3 regions of the Bradyrhizobium ganzhouense genome follow, and region 2 is predicted to be linked to each of the others. Evidence: riboswitches for the same ligand, from Rfam matches in the RefSeq annotation. Region 2 holds a riboswitch; each other region holds the start of a gene.
What was found. A riboswitch is a leader RNA that binds a small molecule or an ion and turns the genes downstream of it on or off. The one in region 2 is predicted to bind glycine.
Positions count from the first base shown of each region.

Region 1 (6,125 bases), 4.0 Mb from region 2:
CTTCGGCCTTCTTCAGGGCGCGGCCGACCTTGGGCAGTTCGACGAACACGACGTCGCCGAGCTGGGACTGCGCGTAATCGGTGATGCCGACCGTGGCGACTTCGCCGTCGATCGCGAGCCATTCGTGGTCGGAGGTGTACAGCGTCGTGGTCATTGTCTTGTCCTCAGCGTTTGTAGGTGTTTTTCACGAAGGGCATGGCGGCTACGGTGAGCGGCAGAAATTGTCCGCGCACCTCGGCGAAGAGTTTTGTGTCGAGCGCGCTCAGGCTTGTGGGCACATAGCCCATCGCGACCGGCGCATTCAGGCTCGGGCCGAAACCGCCCGAGGTGACCTTTCCAATCGGCTCGCCGCCTGCGCTATCGGCAAACAACAGCGCGCCTTCGCGCACCGGCGCGCGGCCCTCCGTGCGCAGGCCGACGCGGCGGCGGGATGCGCCGTGATCGAAGTGAGCGAGGATTTTCTCGGCCCCGGGAAAGCCGCCGGCGCGGGCACCACCGGTGCGGCGGCTCTTCTGCACCGACCATTCCAGCGCGGCCTCGACCGGCGTGGTCGCGGTGTCGATGTCGTGGCCATAGAGGCAGAGCCCGGCTTCCAGCCGCAGGCTGTCGCGGGCCCCTAAGCCGATCGGCATCACATCAGGATTGTCCAGCAGCGTCTTGGCGAGGTGTTCGGCATCCGCAGCGAGGACCGAAATCTCGAACCCGTCCTCGCCGGTATAGCCCGAGCGCGAGACGAAACAGGCGAGGCCGGCGACCTGATGCGGGCCGGCGTCCATGAACTTCATGGCGGGGGCTTCTGCACACAATTTCGCCACTGCTGACTCGGCCTTCGGGCCCTGCAGCGCGATCAGTGCACGATCGGCGAGCGAATCGATGACGCAGGTCTCGGAGAGATTCGCGCGCAGATGCGCCTCGTCCTCAGCCTTGCAGGCGGCATTGACGACCAGGAACAAATGATCGCCGAAATTGGCGACCATCAGATCGTCCAGAAGGCCGCCGTCGGGATTGGTGAACTGGGCGTAGCGCTGTCGCCCCGGTGCAATCGCCACGATATCCTGCGGCACCAGCCGCTCCAGCGCGCGGGCGGCGTCCTCGACTTTGCCGGATTTCGGCCGAAGCGCGATCTGGCCCATATGGGAGACGTCGAACAGGCCGGCCTGGTTGCGGGTCTGGAGATGCTCTTTGAGCACGCCCGCGGGGTACTGCACGGGCATGTCATAGCCCGCGAACGGCACCATCTTGCCGCCGAGCGACACATGCAGGTTGTAAAGGGGGGTACGTCTAAGGGATTCTCGGTCGTCGCGCGCAAACATCACAGGGGCCCTCGGCGGTTCCCCGAGGAGGATTCCCCGTGGACACCAGTCGAAGCCCCATCTGTCGCTGTGCCTGAGAGTATTATCCCGTCGGCGGACGCAGTCCGGGCCTTAAGCCCGTCGGCGCCTCTTTCCAGATGTCGTCAAAGCCACGCGGTCCTTTTGCCTGAGAGTTTCCGGGGCGGTTGCTCCTTCGGCGCCGGCAGTGAAGCCGGTCTCTCCCGACGTGGCCGTACGATACAGATGGGTACAGACCACAGCCCGGCCAAGCCTGTCAACGCGCACCTGACGGCTTTCAACGGGATTGCCAAGGGGACTGCCAAGGGATTGCGCGACTGCGGCAACCCTCTGATCTCTCTGCACAGTTTCTGGACAGCGAAGCTGGCCTTGTCTAAAAGCGCTTTGGCCCGCAGATATCAGCCCGAATCCCAGGTTTGGACGGCAGGAAGCGGGTCCAAGCACACCCGATTGGATGAACATGAGCGGCGTCAACGAGATCAGGTCGACCTTTCTGAACTTCTTTGCCGAGAACGGCCACGAGATCGTGTCGTCCTCGCCATTGGTGCCGCGCAACGACCCGACGTTGATGTTCACCAATGCCGGCATGGTGCAGTTCAAGAACGTCTTTACCGGCGTCGAGAAGCGGCCCTATCAGCGCGCCACCACCTCGCAGAAATGCGTGCGCGCCGGCGGCAAGCACAACGATCTGGACAATGTCGGCTACACCGCGCGCCATCTCACCTTCTTCGAAATGCTCGGCAACTTCTCGTTCGGCGACTATTTCAAGGAGCGCGCGATCGAGCTGGCCTGGAAGCTCATCACCAAGGATTTTGGGCTGAACAAGGACAAGCTGCTCGTCACCGTCTACCACACCGACGATGAGGCGCACGGGCTCTGGAAGAAGATCGCCGGCTTCTCCGATGACCGCATCATCCGCATCCCGACCTCGGATAATTTCTGGGCGATGGGCGACACCGGCCCGTGCGGCCCGTGCTCGGAGATCTTCATCGACCGCGGCGACCACATCTGGGGCGGCCCTCCGGGCTCGCCTGAAGAGGACGGCGATCGCTTCCTCGAATTCTGGAATCTCGTCTTCATGCAATACGAGCAGGTGACGAAAGAGCAGCGCGTGGATCTGCCGCGTCCCTCGATCGACACCGGCATGGGCCTGGAGCGCATGGCCTGCATCATGCAGGGCGTCGACAGCGTGTTCGAGACCGATCTGTTCCGCCATTTGATCGACGCGACGTCGTCCGCGTTGGGCCACGGACCGAACGAGCAGACGGTCGCCTCGTTCCGCGTCATTGCCGACCACTTACGCTCCTCGGCCTTCCTGGTCGCCGATGGCGTGCTGCCCTCGAACGAGGGCCGCGGCTATGTGCTGCGCCGGATCATGCGCCGCGCGATGCGCCATGCGCAGCTGCTGGGTGCGAAAGAGCCGCTGATGCATCGCCTGGTCTGGGCGCTGGTCCGCGAGATGGGCCAGGCCTATCCCGACCTGATGCGCGCGGAGAATTTGATCGAGGAAACGTTGCGTCTCGAAGAGACCCGCTTCCGCAAGACGCTGGTGCGCGGCCTCGCCATCCTCGACGAGAAGAGCGCGTCGTTGAAGAAGGGCGACATGTTCGACGGCGACGTCGCCTTCACGCTCTACGACACCTATGGTTTCCCGCTGGATCTGACGCAGGACGCGCTGAAGTCGCGCGGCATCGGCGTCGACCAGGCGTCGTTCACCGACGCGATGGAGCGCCAGAAGGCCAAGGCGCGCGAGTCCTGGAAGGGGTCGGGCGAGGCGGCCTCCGAGGCGATCTGGTTCCCGCTGCGCGAAAAGCTCGGCGCCACCGAGTTTCTAGGCTACGAGACCGAGAGCGCCGAAGGCGTGGTGTCCGCGCTGGTGAAGGACGGCCAGGAGGTCGCGAGCCTCAAGGCCGGCGACACCGGCGCGCTCGTGCTGAACCAGACGCCTTTCTACGCGGAGTCCGGCGGCCAGGTCGGCGACACCGGCCTGCTGACGGGTGAGGGCGGCATCAAGTTCCGCGTCACCGACACGCAGAAGAAGCTCGGCGATTTCTTCGTGCACGTCGGCACGGTCGAGAGCGGCGAGCTGAAGGTCGGCACCGCGTTGCAGCTCGAGGTCGATCACGGCAGGCGCTCGTCGATCCGCGCGCATCACTCGGCAACGCATCTCATTCACGAAGCGCTACGCCAGGTGCTCGGCGACCACATCGCCCAGCGCGGCTCGATGGTCGCGCCCGACCGCCTGCGTTTCGACTTCGTGCATCCGAAGCCGATCACGGCGGAAGAGCTTGCCCGCGTCGAGGACATCGCCAACGACGTGGTGCTGGAGAACGACGAGGTCACCACCCGTGTGATGGGCGTCGATGAAGCGCGTGAGGCCGGGGCGCGCGCCCTGTTCGGCGAGAAGTATGGCGACGAGGTTCGCGTCGTCTCGATGGGCAAGACCGCGCGTGAGCGCGGCGTCAATGCGCTCGGCTGGTCGGTCGAGCTCTGCGGCGGCACGCATGTGCGGCGCACCGGAGATATCGGCCTGATCACGCTGACCGGCGAGAGCGCTGTGGCTTCGGGCGTGCGCCGCATCGAGGCTTTGACCGGCAACTACGCGCGAAAACACGCCAACGAGACCATGGCGCTGGCGAAGACTGCAGCCAACGAGCTCCGCACCTCGATCGACGACGTTCCGGCGCGCATCACCGCGCTGATGGAGGAGCGCAAGAAGCTCGAGCGCGAGCTCTCCGACGCCCGCAAGAAGCTCGCGATGGGCGGCGGCGCGTCCGCCGGCAGCAATGGTGCCGCCAGCGGCGTGCGCGAGGTCGGCAACGTCAAGCTGATGGCGCGTGCGGTCGAAGGCATCGAGATGAAGGATCTCAAGAGCCTGGCGGACGACGGCAAGAAGCAGATCGGCTCCGGCGTGGTCGCCATCGTCGGCGTCACCGAGGACGGCAAGGCCGGAATCGTGGTCGGCGTCACCGCCGACCTGACCGCGCGCTTCAACGCCGTGAATTTGGTGCGCGTCGCCTCCGAAGCGCTCGGCGGCAAGGGCGGCGGCGGCCGGCCCGACATGGCGCAGGCCGGCGGCCCCGATGGTGCCAAGGCGACCGAGGCGCTCGCGGCGATCGAAAAAGCGATGGCAGACGCTTAGGCGCCTGCGTCTCGTTCCTCAGCCCTTCTTCAGGAAGACGTACTCGGCCGAGTAGGGCGCGCTCTTGAACTCGCCGGCCTTGTCGCAAGCGCCGTCGAGCTTGCCGCCATGGGTGTTGATGCGCTGGACCGTGGTGACCGGCGTCAGCACGCCGCTGCCGCGGCGGGAGGCGACGTCCAGCTTCAGCCAGGGGATATCGGCAGCCGTCGCGCCCGGCGCGTTGCCGATCGCCTTGCCGACGACGGCGCTGCCGTCGGCGTGCTCCCAATTCGGCCCGGCATAGTGACGGCCGATGGTCTTGCCCTCTGCGAGCAGCGTCGCGATCGGCTCGCGGAACGCCCAGGCGAGCTTGCCGTCGGCACCTAGCTTGCACTCATAGACCTGCGCGCCCTCGGCATGGACGCTGAGCACGACGCTCTCGCCGGGTGCGGCGATGGCCTCGGGCAGCGTTTCCGCGGCGGAGGCGGGCCCCGCCATGGCCGCGAGCAGCAGGCAGGGGAGGGCGAACTTGGTGATGGACATGGGAGGCCTCCGCACGATGGTGTCAAAATGAATGGGCCGCGCCTGCGCGCGGCCCATAATGATGTCTAACCCCGATCGGGCGAAAATAATGCGCAGGCTTACGCCGCCAACGCTTTCGTGAGATTCTCGGCGACCTTGTCGAGGAAGCCGGTGGTCGACAGCCAGCGCTGGTCGGCGCCGACCAGGAGCGCGAGGTCCTTGGTCATGTAGCCTTCCTCGACCGTGTCGACGCAGACCTTCTCCAGCGTGTTCGCGAACTTCGCGAGCTGCGGATTGTTGTCGAGCTTGGCGCGGTGCGACAGGCCACGGGTCCAGGCGAAGATCGACGCGATCGAGTTGGTCGAGGTCTCCTTGCCCTTCTGGTGCTCGCGGTAGTGACGGGTCACGGTGCCGTGGGCGGCTTCGGCTTCGACCGTCTTGCCATCGGGGGTCAGCAGCACTGAGGTCATCAGGCCGAGCGAGCCGTAGCCCTGCGCGACGGTGTCGGACTGCACGTCGCCGTCGTAGTTCTTGCAGGCCCAGACATAGCCGCCGGACCATTTCAGCGCCGAGGCGACCATGTCGTCGATCAGGCGGTGCTCGTAGGTCAGGCCCTTGGCCTCGAATTCCTTCTTGAACTCGCGGTCGTAGATGTCCTGGAAGATGTCCTTGAAGCGGCCGTCATAGACCTTCAGGATCGTGTTCTTGGTCGAGAGATAGACCGGGTAGTTGCGCAGCAGGCCGTAGTTCAGCGAGGCGCGGGCGAAGTCGATGATGGAATCGTCGAGATTGTACATCTCCATGGCGACGCCGGCGCCGGGCGCCTTGAACACTTCCTTCTCGATCACGGTGCCGTCCTCGCCGACGAACTTCATCGACAGGGTGCCCTTGCCCGGGAACTTGATGTCGGTGGCGCGGTACTGGTCGCCATAGGCGTGGCGGCCGATGATGATCGGCTTGGTCCAGCCGGGAACCAGGCGCGGCACGTTCTTGCAGATGATCGGCTCGCGGAAGATCACGCCGCCGAGAATGTTGCGGATGGTGCCGTTCGGCGACTTCCACATCTGCTTGAGGTTGAATTCCTTCACCCGGGCCTCGTCCGGGGTGATGGTGGCGCACTTGACGCCGACGCCGACCTTCTTGATCGCCTC
Region 1 is NZ_CP181318.1:6,080,160-6,086,284, reverse strand. It holds gene gcvH (glycine cleavage system protein GcvH) at 1-154, opposite strand, end outside; gene gcvT (glycine cleavage system aminomethyltransferase GcvT) at 165-1,313, opposite strand; glycine riboswitch at 1,459-1,547, opposite strand; gene alaS (alanine--tRNA ligase) at 1,792-4,473, shown strand; gene ACLFLU_RS28145 (DUF3455 domain-containing protein) at 4,492-4,995, opposite strand; gene ACLFLU_RS28140 (NADP-dependent isocitrate dehydrogenase) at 5,094-6,125, opposite strand, start outside.
Region 1: linked by a shared signal. The riboswitch ahead of gcvT (glycine cleavage system aminomethyltransferase GcvT) and the one ahead of ACLFLU_RS09475 (D-amino acid dehydrogenase) in region 2 are both predicted to bind glycine.

Region 2 (6,125 bases):
GCGCTTTTGCGCAAGCTTTCTCGTATTGCCGACCAGGCCATTACCGACACTCTCGCCGTGGTCGACGAGGGCAATTCCGAAATGGACATCGCCGGCCACCTGACCCGGAATGTCTATGCTCTGGGCGCCGATCACTTCAAGCTGATGATCGTGGCGACCGGCGAGCGTAGCGTCTTGCCAAACGTCGGCCCATCGGAGCGTATCTTGAAGCGTGGGGACGTCTGCCGGGTGGAGATCTTCTCCGTCATCGAGGGGTATCAGGCTGGCGTCTGCCGTACGGCGATCGTCGGCGAGGCGCCGCCCATGGCCGAGAAGATCTGGGCGCATCTGGTCGAATGCAAATACGAAATCATGGAGAAAGTGAAGCCGGGCGCGAGCTGTCGCAAAATCTACGATGCGTTCATTGCGAAGCTCGCCAAGCTCGATCTGCCGCCGATCTCGTTCGTGGGCCACGGCATTGGGCTGCACCTGCACGAAGATCCCTACCTCGGAATGACGCCGGTGCTGGGCAAGCCGGGCACCGACGCGCCGCTCGAGGAGAACATGGTGCTCGGTTTCGAGCCGCTTTGTTACGACACCGGCCATGGCTTCGGCATGCAGAACAAGGATATGCTGCTGGTGACGGCCAATGGATCGGAACTGCTTTCCGACTACGCTGACACCGACCGGTTGATTCCCGTGGGTACGGCCAAGAGAGGCGAGACCGTGCGCAGGGCCGCCGTCGCTTGACGGAGGCTCCGAGGGGGACGGGCTGCTTAGCTTGGTGAAGGCCGCTCCAAATTGCCCGACGTAACGGCGCGGTGACCGGCGGGGCGGTCGTGATGGTAGAGTATTGGGTGAAGAGGCATGCGCACGCTGATCAAGGACTTGAACTTCGCCTTCACGGTCGACAAGAACGACACGGTCGTGCGCAACGCCAGTCTCGTGGTCGAGAACGACCGCATCTCGGATATCGGTCCAGCCGATGATGTGGCCGCGCGGCAGAAGAAGGTCAGTTTCGACAAGGTGATCGATGGCAAGATGCTCGGTGTCTGCCCGGGCTTCGTTGACAGCCACGTTCATCTATCGGAGACGCTGTCGCGCGCGGTCTTTCCGGATAATCTCAATACCCGCGCCTGGGTGTTCCACTGGGCTAAGCCTTTTTACGCGCACATCACCGAAGAAGACGAATATTGGGGCGCGCTGCTGGGCATCACTGAGATGCTGCGTTGTGGCACCACGTGCTTTCTTGACATGGGCTCGCAATACGATCCCGGCATCGTCATTCGCGCGATGGAAAAGGTCGGTATTCGCGGCATCACCGGGCGGCACGCGGCCGACAATCCCCCGCCCGAGCTCCCCCGCGGCTGGACCCAGGAAATGGTGGATCATCATTTCTTCCCGAACGCCGAGGCCGCACTCAAGGTGCTTGAGGATTGTGTGGTCCGCTACAATGGCGCCCTCGACGGCCGTGCCCGTTGCTGGGTCAATATCGAAGGCAAGGAACCGTGTAGCCTCGAGCTCCACGTTGGAGCGGTGAAACTGGCTGAGAGGTTGGGCGTCGGCACGACCTATCATCTCGCCACCTCGATCGAGGAGGCGAGGGTTTGCGAGAAAAAATATGGCTGTTGGCCGATCACCCGCATCGATCGGGCCGGAGGCATAGGAAAGAACCTGGTCATCGCTCACGGCGCGGCTGTTTCCGACGACGAGGTCCGTCTGCTCGCCGCGCGTGGCGCCAGCGTCGCCTTCTGCCCATGCTCGTCATTCAAGCTGGGGAAGGGTGCAACCGCGATCGGCAAATATCCTGAGATGGTGAAGGCCGGCGTTAAAGTCGGCCTCGGCACCGATGGCGTGTCGGCCGCTGGCAACATGAACCTCATGCGGCAAATGCTGCTCGTCGCCGGCATGTTCAAGGACGCCCGCTTGCAACCGGACATATTCACCGCACGACAAGCACTACGCGCCGCGACTATCGAAGGTGCGAAGGCGTTGATGTGGGACGACGAGATCGGTTCGCTGGAAATCGGCAAGAAAGCCGATTTCGTCCTCTTCGACCTGGATCACGTCGAATGGACGCCGTTCTACGATCCACTGCAAGCTTTGGTATTCTCTGCATCGACCGCTTCGATCGTGCAGACTTGGGTTGATGGGAAGACGTCATATGTCGACGGCAAGGTGCAGGGAGTTGACGAGGCGCAGATTCGGCGCAAAGCCCGGCAACTCGCCGCGGCGGCGGTAGAGCGCGCTGGTCTGCATGACGAAGCGGTCGAGACGACCACGACGCTTTACGACGTTGGCAATTGACGGGCCGACTCCAACTGCGGAGGAGCAAGAGAGAAGAACCTATCGCGTTCAATAGGCTGCATGGGAGAGATCGGTCGCCGTCGTGACGGTGTTGGCCGGCGCCGAAGGAGCAACCCCCAGGAAACTCTCAGGCAAAAGTGACCGTGCAGCTGAACGATCTGGAGAGTGGCACTTCGAGTGCCCACCGAAGGGGACCGCCGCGTCGGCCGAGCCGTCGCGGTTAATCTCTCAGGTACAGCGACAGATTGGGGACAAGCCGCGGGCTTCGGTCCGCTTCCCAACTTTGATCGCGGAGAGCGATATGCCACATGTTGTCGTCATCGGCGCCGGTATCACCGGCGTGACCACCGCCTACGCCCTTCTCAATCGCGGCTATTCCGTTACGGTGATCGAGCGTCAGCGCTACGCGGGCATGGAAACATCGTTCGCCAATGGTGGCCAACTTTCCGCGAGCAATGCGGAGGTCTGGAACAGCTGGTCCACGATCATCAAGGGAATGAAGTGGATGTTGAGGCGCGATGCACCGCTCCTCATGAATCCAGCGCCGACCTGGCACAAATATTCCTGGCTTGGCGAATTTATCTTCAACATCAAGAACTATCGCGACAACACGGTTGAGACGACGCGGCTCGCCATCGCCGCACGCAAGCATCTCTTCGCCATTGCCGAGCGCGAGGGCATCGACTTCGACCACGAGCGTCGCGGCATCCTTCACTTCTATCGGAATAAGCAGAGTTTCCAGCACGCGCTGAAGGTCAATGCCATTCTCGTGGAGGGGGGCTTGGACCGTCGTCCAGTGACGGCCGCAGAGGTGAAGTCGATCGAGCCGACGCTGCACGGCGACTTCTTCGGAGGCTTCTATACCCCATCGGATTCAACCGGAGACATCCACAAGTTCGTTTGCGGTCTTGCCAAGGCATGCGAGAGACATGGCGTGCGCTTCGTTTTTGACGCCACCGTGAGGGAGATCGCTCGGGACGAAATTTTCCGCATCCAGTATTCGCGTGACGAGCCTTCGGGCGGCGCTCGTGTCGATGAGATCGATGCCGACAGTGTTGTCATATGCGCCGGTTCCGCAAGCCGCGACCTCGCGGCGATGCTCGGCGACCGTCTCAATGTCTACCCTGTAAAGGGCTATTCGATCACCGTGCACCTTGACGACGAGCAGAGCCAGAAAGCGGCACCTTGGGTCAGCCTGCTCGATGATGGCGCCAAGATCGTTACCAGTCGATTGGGCGCTATGCGCTTTCGCGTTGCCGGAACGGCAGAGTTCAACGGCATGAACCGCGACATACGCCAAGATCGCATCAAGCCGCTGGTTGACTGGACGCGAGCCCTGTTCCCCTCTGTCGACACCAACCGCGTCGTGCCCTGGGCCGGGTTGCGTCCGATGATGCCGAACATGATGCCGCGTGTCGGTAGGGGCAGGATGCCGGGCGTTTTCTACAACACTGGCCACGGCCACCTGGGCTGGACCCTTTCGGCCGCAACAGCGGAGACGGTTGCCGAATGCCTTGCCGGCGAATTTGGGCCCAGCATCACGGAATGGCTCCGACTGGCAACGTAGCCCGTCGAATCGTCGAGTGGTTGCATGCGGCGTCCGCAATTCTCTCGCTTGACAATCACAATTGTGATCATAAGCTGTGATCAAACTTGGCTCTCGGGTGGCGCGGATTGCGCTTTGATCTGCGGAGAACAGAATGAAGGTTGCGGTACTTGGGGGAGGAGCGGGGGGCGCGGCTTCGGTCGCAGAGTTGGTTCTCGCAGGCCACTCCGTTCATTTCTGGGCGCGTTCGGCCGAAACGCTTGAACCGCACATCAAGCTCGGCGGCGTTGCATTCGACGGCAAGCTCGGCGAAGGAGTTGCAAAGCCTACCCTGATTTCGACAGATCTCAAGTCGGCCATCTCCGGAGTCGACGTGGCGGTCGTGGTCCTGCCGACTTTCTCGCACTCGGCCATAGCCAACGCACTCGCAGCAGTCGGTTGGCCGGCGAACAAACCGGTCGTGCTTAACCCCGGCCACACCGGAGGGGCGCTGGAATTCGCCGAGGCCTACTCCCGCACCGGGCGGGCAGTGCCGCCGGTGGTTGAGTTCTCGACCCTTACCTACGTCGCGCGCAAATATCGTCCTGACGGCGTCACCATTAGCGGTCGGGCGAAGCAACTGAAGGCCGCCGCCCTCAAAGGAGGAGCAGAGGCGCTGGAGGTTGCTGCGAAATTGTATCCGGGCGTCACGCCCGTTCGTGACGTTATCGCCTCCGACCTCTCCAACGTGAACATGGTCCTGCATCCCCCCGGCGCGGTGCTGGGAGCCGCGTGGGTCGAGGCGACCGGCGGCAACTTCACTTTCTATGTCGACGCCATGACGCCCGGGGTCGCCCGGGTCATGCGGCAATTGGACGACGAGCGCTTGGCGGTCGCCCGGGCATTTGGGCATGAATTGCCGAATTTGATTGAAGAGATGAAGCTGCTCGGCACGGTGGAGGCTGACGTGATTGACGTCACCGATTACCGCGCCGCAATCGCGGGCGGCGAGGCCAATCGCCGTATCAAGGGACCGGACTCGCTCGAGTATCGGTATTACAAAGAGGATTTCGGTCACGGCCTGCTACCCTTCCTGGAGTTTGCGCAGATCGCCGACGTCAATGTGCCCGTCGCAACGTCGCTCTATCGCCTGGCGCAGGCCGCAGTCGGAACCGACTATCGGATCGGTGGCCGGACCGCAGAAGCAATGGGCATCACCGGCATGTCCAGGGATCAGCTCATTGAGAAGGTAAGGGCCCCATGAGTTGGCAGAATACAGTCATCGCAATCGTAGCTGGCGACGCACGCGAACAGGAGATCGCTCGCTGTGCTGTCCGGGCTGGAGCCGCCGTTCGGGCCTACGGCTTTCCATGGCCTGATGGGGGTATCGAAGGTGTCTATCATGCTGCGGACACAGCTGATGCATTGAAGGGCGCCGACATAGCGCTGTTTCCGATTCCGGGCATCAGCGCGGAGGGCGCACTCTTCGCGCCGAAGTGTCCGCAAAAGATCATTCCGACGCGCGAGATGTTGGCCGGCATGAGGCGCCCCGGCAACATCATACTCGGTTGGGCGGACGACAATCTAAAGACCAATTGCAAAGCGCTCGACATCGCACTGCACGAGTACGAATGGGACGTCGACCTCATGCTGCTGCGGGGGCCAGCGATCGTCGAGGGCGTATTGAAGGTGATCATTGAAAACACGCAGATCACCATCCACAAGTCCAACGTTTGCTTGGTTGGCCAAGGCACCATCGGCTCGCTTCTGACGAAGACGTTGGTCGGCCTCGGAGCTCATGTCCACGTCGCGGCGCGCAACCCGGTTCAGCGTGCAGCTGCCTATGCGACCGGTGCAGAGGCGCTGACGCTCGAACAATTGCCGGCAGTTCTGCATCGCATGGACATCGTCATTGGCAGCGTTCCAAAGCGATTGCTCGAGCGCGATCAGCTGGCTTTGCTACCCAAACACGCGCTGCTGGTCGATGTCGCGGCGCCTCCCGGAACGATCGACCGGGACGCCGCCGTCGAACTTGGGCTGAAGGTTGTCTGGGCGCGCGGCATGGGCGCGCGTGCACCGATCACCGTCGGCCGCAGCCAGTGGACAGGCATCAGCCGGCGCATAGAAGCAATACTGGAGCAAGGACAATGAAGGCGGATCTGGTCATAAAGAACGCGCGAGTGGTTCGCCACGACGGAGAATTCCACGGCGGCGTCGCGGTGAAGGACGGCAAGATCGTCCTGACCGGGGCTGACGAAGTCCTTCCGGAGGCCAAGCGCACCATCGACGCCGAGGGGCGGGTGTTGATGCCGGG
Region 2 is NZ_CP181318.1:2,066,734-2,072,858, forward strand. It holds gene ACLFLU_RS09465 (M24 family metallopeptidase) at 1-729, shown strand, start outside; gene ACLFLU_RS09470 (amidohydrolase family protein) at 847-2,286, shown strand; glycine riboswitch at 2,338-2,440, shown strand; gene ACLFLU_RS09475 (D-amino acid dehydrogenase) at 2,588-3,853, shown strand; gene ACLFLU_RS09480 (NAD/NADP octopine/nopaline dehydrogenase family protein) at 3,987-5,075, shown strand; gene ACLFLU_RS09485 (dipicolinate synthase subunit DpsA) at 5,072-5,962, shown strand; gene ACLFLU_RS09490 (dihydroorotase) at 5,959-6,125, shown strand, end outside.

Region 3 (6,125 bases), 3.9 Mb from region 2:
TCCAGCTTGCCGGCTCCTTGCGCGGCACGTAGTCGGTGTTCTTGACGTAGACCGACTTCACCCCGGGCTGGAATTCATTCTGCACGAACTTGAAGGGACCAGAGCCGATCTGCTCGGGGATCTGCTTCTCCGGCGGCGTCTCGGCGAGACGCTTCGGCATCATGAAGGCGACCCGCGAGGACGGCTTGCCGATCGATTCCAGCACGAGCGCGTATGGCTCCTTCAGCTTCAGCGTGATGGTCTTGGGGTCGGTCGCCTCGATGCTGGCGGTGAACAGCATCAGCTGCTGCCCCATGCCGTCGACAGCGGCCCAGCGCTTCAGGGACGCAACGCAATCTTCCGCGGTGACCGGGGCACCGTCATGCCACTTCAGGCCGTCGCGCAGCGTGAAGGTGTAAGTCAGCTTGTCGTCGGAAATCTTCCAGTCCGCCATCTGCGGCTGGATCTTGAAGTTCGCATCCGTCGCGATCAGCGTGTCGTAGACCATGTAACCATGATCACGCGCGATATAGGCGCTGGTGAAGATCGGATCGAGGATGCGCAGATCCGAATGCATCACGGCGGTAATGGTCTTATCCGCGGCAAGAGCTGGCGAGGCCAGTGTCGAAAGCGCCACGACTGAGATCGCAAGTGTGGAGGCGAACGCCCGACGCCCCCGGCGCATGAGTTGGAACATTGAAGTTCTCCTGACGAGTTCTTGCTGACGAGGTCTGCCGACGAATTCTCCTGGCGAGCGGCGCCGCTGATGACAGCGGCGCCGCGTAATGATCGGGACGGAACGCGCGCGAACGCGCCTTCGCTTACTTGGGCTTGGCCTTACTCGGACTTGTCGATGTTCCAGAACACCGGGGTCGCCGGGCCGTCGATCACGCCAGAGAGCGACTTCCGCCAAGCGCTCGGCGCCAGATACTGGCCGAGCGGCACATAGATCACCTGGTCATAGGCTTCCTTCTGGATCTCGGTCGCGATCTTCTTCTGATCGTCGAGCGAGGCAGCACGGACGAAGTCGTCCTTGAGCTTCTCGATCTTGGCGTCTTCCGCCCAGCCGAACCAGCCGCCCTTCTTGCCCTGGCCACCGATCGAGAGATTCGAGATCGGGTTGGACACGTCGGCGCTGACCCAGTTGGTGAAGAACATGTTCCAGCCGCCGTCCTTCGGGGGCTTCTGGCTGGCTCTGCGGCTCACCACCGTCTGCCAGTCGGTCGCCTGCGCATCGACCTTGAAGCCGGCCTCACGGAGCAGCTGCACCGCGACGGTCGGCTGCGCCTTCAGCGTCACGACGTCGCCGGGCACCATGACCACGACGGGCGTGCCGTCATAGCCGGACTCGGCGAGCAGCTTCTTGGCCTCCGCCATGCCGTTGCCCTTGACCAGCGATTCGGAGCCGACGTCGGTTGCGAACGGCGTATCGCAGATGAAGAAGGCGCCGCAGATCTTGTAGTACTTCGGGTTGCCGACCAGCGCGTCGAGCACGTCCTTCTGGTTCATCGCCAGGAAGGCTGCACGACGGATCTTCGGATTGTCGAACGGCGGATAGAGGAAGTTCATACGCCCAAGCGTCTGGTAGCCGAACTTGTTCAGCACCTCGACCTTGAGGTCGGGATTACCTTCAAGCACGGGGAGCAGATCCCACGGCGGCACTTCCATGAAGTCGATGTCGCCCGACTGCAGCGCGTTCACCGCGGTCTGCGAGTCCGGCATCGTGATCCACTCGACACGATCGACCTTCACCACCTTGCCGCCGGCGGTCCAGCTCGACGGCTCCTTGCGTGGCACGTAGTCGGTGTTCTTCTCATAGACCGCCTTCACACCGGGCTGGAATTCGCCCTGCACGAACTTGAACGGACCCGAGCCGATCTGCTCGGGGATCGGCTTGTCCGGCGGCGTCTCGGCGAGGCGCTTCGGCATCATGAAGGCCACGCGCGAGGACGGCTTGCCGATCGAGTCCAGCACGAGGCCGTAGGGCTCCTTCAGCTTCAGCGTGATGGTCTTGGCGTCGGTCGCCTCGATGCTGGCCGTGAAGGTCATCATCTGCTGGCCCATGCCGTCGACAGCGGCCCATCGCTTCAGCGAGGCGACGCAGTCCTCCGCCGTCACCGGTGTGCCGTCATGCCACTTCAGGCCGTCGCGCAGCGTGAAGGTGTAGGTGAGCTTGTCGTCGGAGACCTTCCAGTCCGCCATCTGCGGCTGGATCTTGAAGTTCGAATCCGTCGCGATCAACGTATCGTAGACCATGTAGCCATGGTCACGCGTGATGTAAGCGGTGGTGAGGATCGGATCGATGATGCGCAGATCCGAATGCATCACCGCGGTGATGGTCTTGCCTGCTGCAAACACCGGCGAGGCCATTGCCGTTGCAAGCGCGACGACCGATAGCGCAAGTTTGGAGGCGAACGCGCGACGCCCCCGGCGCATCAAGCTCAGCATAAAAAGTTTCTCCTGACGTGAAACTGTTCAAAGGCGGGTCATTGGTTGAGCACAAGGGTCGTTCCTTAGGCGAACTAACCTCATGCAATGCCTTTGTCTTTCGAGACTTGCAGACAGTCTTGAGCGCGTCAATCCGGTTTCGGTGCAGCCCATGGCATCGCATGCACGGGCTCCACAAAGATCAGTTTGGCTCTACAACTCTCCCCGCTTGTCCTGCCGCGCTGATGCAATGCGCATTCCATCTTTCGAAGCTTGAGAGACATTAAGATGAATCCAGCCAATCTTCCCTTCGATTCCGAGGCGATGCTCGAGGGCCTGCGCACCTGGGTGGAATGCGAAAGCCCGACCTGGGACGCAGGCGCGGTCAACCGCATGCTCGATATCGCAGCGCGGGATATGGCGATCATGGGTGCGACCATCGAACGCATTGCCGGCCGGCAGGGCTTCGGCGGCGTCGTCCGCGCGCGCTTCCCGCATCCGAAGCAAGGCGAGCCGGGCATCCTGATCGCCGGCCACATGGATACCGTCCACCCGGTCGGCACCATCGAGAAGCTGAAATGGCGCCGCGAGGGCAACAAGTGCTACGGCCCGGGCATCTACGACATGAAGGGCGGCAATTATCTCTCGCTGGAAGCGATCCGGCAGCTGGTGCACGCCTCTTTCACCACGCCGTTGCCGATCACCATTCTGTTCACGCCGGACGAGGAAGTCGGCACGCCCTCGACGCGCGACATCATCGAGGCGGAAGCTGCGCGCAACAAATATGTGCTGGTGCCCGAGCCCGGCCGCGCCGACAACGGCGTCACCACCGGACGCTACGCCATCGCGCGATTCAATTTGGAGGCGACGGGGCGGCCCAGCCACGCCGGCGCGACATTGTCGGCGGGACGCTCGGCGATCCGCGAGATGGCGCGGCAGATTCTTGCGATCGACGCGATGACGACGGAGGACTGCACCTTCTCGGTCGGCGTCGTGCATGGCGGACAGTGGGTCAATTGCGTTGCAACGACCGCCACCGGCGAGGCGCTCTCCATGGCCAAGCGCCAGGCCGATCTCGACCGCGGCGTCGAGCGGATGCTGGCACTCTCAGGCACAGCGAATGACGTCTCCTTCAAGGTGACGCGCGGCGTGACGCGGCCGGTGTGGGAGCCGGATGCCGGCACCATGGCGCTGTATGACAAGGCCCGCGGCATCGCCAAATCTCTTGGCGCGGAATTACCGCATGCGAGCTCGGGCGGAGGATCCGACGGCAACTTTACGGGCGCGATGGGCATCCCGACGCTCGATGGTCTCGGTGTGCGCGGCGGCAACGGCCACACGCTCGAGGAGTTCATCGAGGTCGATAGTCTGGTTGAACGTAGTCGCCTGATGGCCGGTTTGCTGGCGACGCTGGATTAATTGAATCACCTTCGCACTGCACAATGCATTGGCAGCCGCGGTTGAAATTTAGCCTTGTCTAAAAATGAGGCGCATCGTACTGCTCGATGGTCCACGCGACGATGCGGGAGAGATCGCAACGAAGGCATCCAGCTTTCGTTGCGGCGCCGACGGAGCAACCGCCCCGGAAACTCTCAGGCAAAAGGACTGTATCGTCAGGACGATCTGGAGAGAGACGGCACGATTTGATCGTCGTGACGTCCACCGAAGGGGATAGTCCACGGAGACCTCGCGAGGTCTCTGTCGGATCAAGCTCTCAGGTAACCGTGACAGATGGGGCGCCGCCAACGGCTTTCGGGCCGGCGGTTAGCCGTCTCTAACTCACGGGAGCCCCAACTCAACATGACCCATATCGCCATCATCGGCGCCGGCATCACCGGCGTTACGACCGCCTATGCCCTGCTCGAACGCGGCTACAAAGTAACGGTGCTCGACAAGCATCGCTACGCCGCGATGGAGACCTCGTTTGCGAACGGCGGACAGCTCTCCGCCAGCAATGCCGAGGTGTGGAACAGCACCGCGACGATCCTGAAAGGCCTTCGCTGGATGTTCCGGCGCGATGCGCCGCTGCTGATGAACCCGCGGCCGAACTGGCACAAATATTCGTGGATGAGCGAGTTCGTCGCCAATATCGGCAACTACCGCGCCAACACGATTCAAACCACGCGGCTCGCGATCGAAGCCCGCAAGCATCTGTTCGAGATCGCAACGCGCGAAGGCATCGACTTCGATCTCGAACGCCGCGGCATCCTGCACATCTATCACGACAAGAAGGGCTTTGAGTCCGGCCTGCGCGTCAATGCGCTGCTGCAGGAAGGCGGCCTCGATCGGCGCCCGGTGACGCCGGAGGAAATCCGCAGCATCGAGCCGACGCTGCGCAAGGATTATTACGGCGGCTTCTTCACGCCGTCGGATGCGACCGGCGACATCCACAAGTTCACGCGCGGGCTGGCAGAGGCCTGCAAGCGTCGCGGCGCAACCTTCATCCATGAAGCGAACATCGATTCCATCGCGCAAGCCGGTGGCGGCTTTGTGCTCGGCTGGGCCGATCTTTCCACAAGCGACGCGGTCGCCTCCGCGCGCGGCATGCTGAAGGTCGATGGCGTCGTGGTCTGCGCCGGCGTTGCCAGCCGTCACTTCGCCGCCCTGCTCGACGAACGCGTCAACGTCTATCCGGTGAAGGGTTACTCGATCACCGTACAACTCGACACCGCCGAGAGCCGCAACGCGACGCCGACCGTCAGCCTGCTCGACGAAGCGGCCAAGATCGTCACCAGCCGGCTCGGCGCCGATCGCTTTCGTGTCGCCGGCACGGCCGAGTTCAACGACTTCAACCGCGACATCCGCGCCGACCGCGTGCAGCCGCTGGTCGACTGGGTGCGCAGCAATTTTCCTGATGTCGAGACGTCCCGCATTATTCCGTGGGCCGGACTGCGGCCGATGATGCCGAACATGATGCCGGTGGTGCGCGCAGGCCGGATGCCCGGCGTGTTCTTCAACACCGGCCACGGCCATCTCGGCTGGACGTTGTCGGCCGCGACCGCGCAGATGATTGCCGGAACCATCGACGGCTGGCGCGGGCTCAACGCACCGCCGACCGTCCCTTCACTTCGGGGAGAACTTGGGGTTGAGCGCGAGATGCGCCGTGCATCCTGAGTGGTCACAAATCGATGCGGGGCGGCCCCTTGCGACCGCCCTGCCCTTGGCACACAATTTGCCCCACCAAGACGGCTCTCCGGCCGGCTTTTCCAGCCCGAACGACAGGCGCGCATGATAGACACGACAGAATCCACCGGCGCATCAAGGCGTCGCAAGTTCCGCAGCCGGAGATAGGTGCATGCTAGGTTATCTCATTCGCCGCGTTCTGGCTGCGGTGCCCGTGATGGGCGTCGTCGCACTGTTCGTGTTCCTGCTGCTGCGGCTGACGCCGGGCGATCCCGCCGCGATCCTCGCCGGCGACAATGCGACGCCGGAGCGGCTGGAGCGCATTCGCGCCTCGCTCGGCCTCAACGAGCCCTTGATCGTGCAGTTCATCACCTGGGTCGGCAAACTGCTGCACGGCGATCTCGGGACGTCGCTGATCTCCAACCTGCCGGTCATGAAGATGATCGGTCAGCGCGTCGAGCCGTCGATCTCGATCGCGCTGTCGACCATCATCCTCGCCGTCATCGTCGCCGTGCCCCTAGGGGTGGTTGCGGCCTGGAAGCACGGCACCTGGATCGACCGTTTCGTGATGGGCCTTTCCGTGCTCGGCTTCTCGG
Region 3 is NZ_CP181318.1:5,929,061-5,935,185, forward strand. It holds gene ACLFLU_RS27380 (ABC transporter substrate-binding protein) at 1-676, opposite strand, end outside; gene ACLFLU_RS27385 (ABC transporter substrate-binding protein) at 817-2,427, opposite strand; gene ACLFLU_RS27390 (M20/M25/M40 family metallo-hydrolase) at 2,695-3,825, shown strand; glycine riboswitch at 3,920-4,024, shown strand; glycine riboswitch at 4,028-4,139, shown strand; gene ACLFLU_RS27395 (D-amino acid dehydrogenase) at 4,207-5,520, shown strand; gene ACLFLU_RS27400 (ABC transporter permease) at 5,702-6,125, shown strand, end outside.
Region 3: linked by a shared signal. The riboswitch ahead of ACLFLU_RS27395 (D-amino acid dehydrogenase) and the one ahead of ACLFLU_RS09475 (D-amino acid dehydrogenase) in region 2 are both predicted to bind glycine.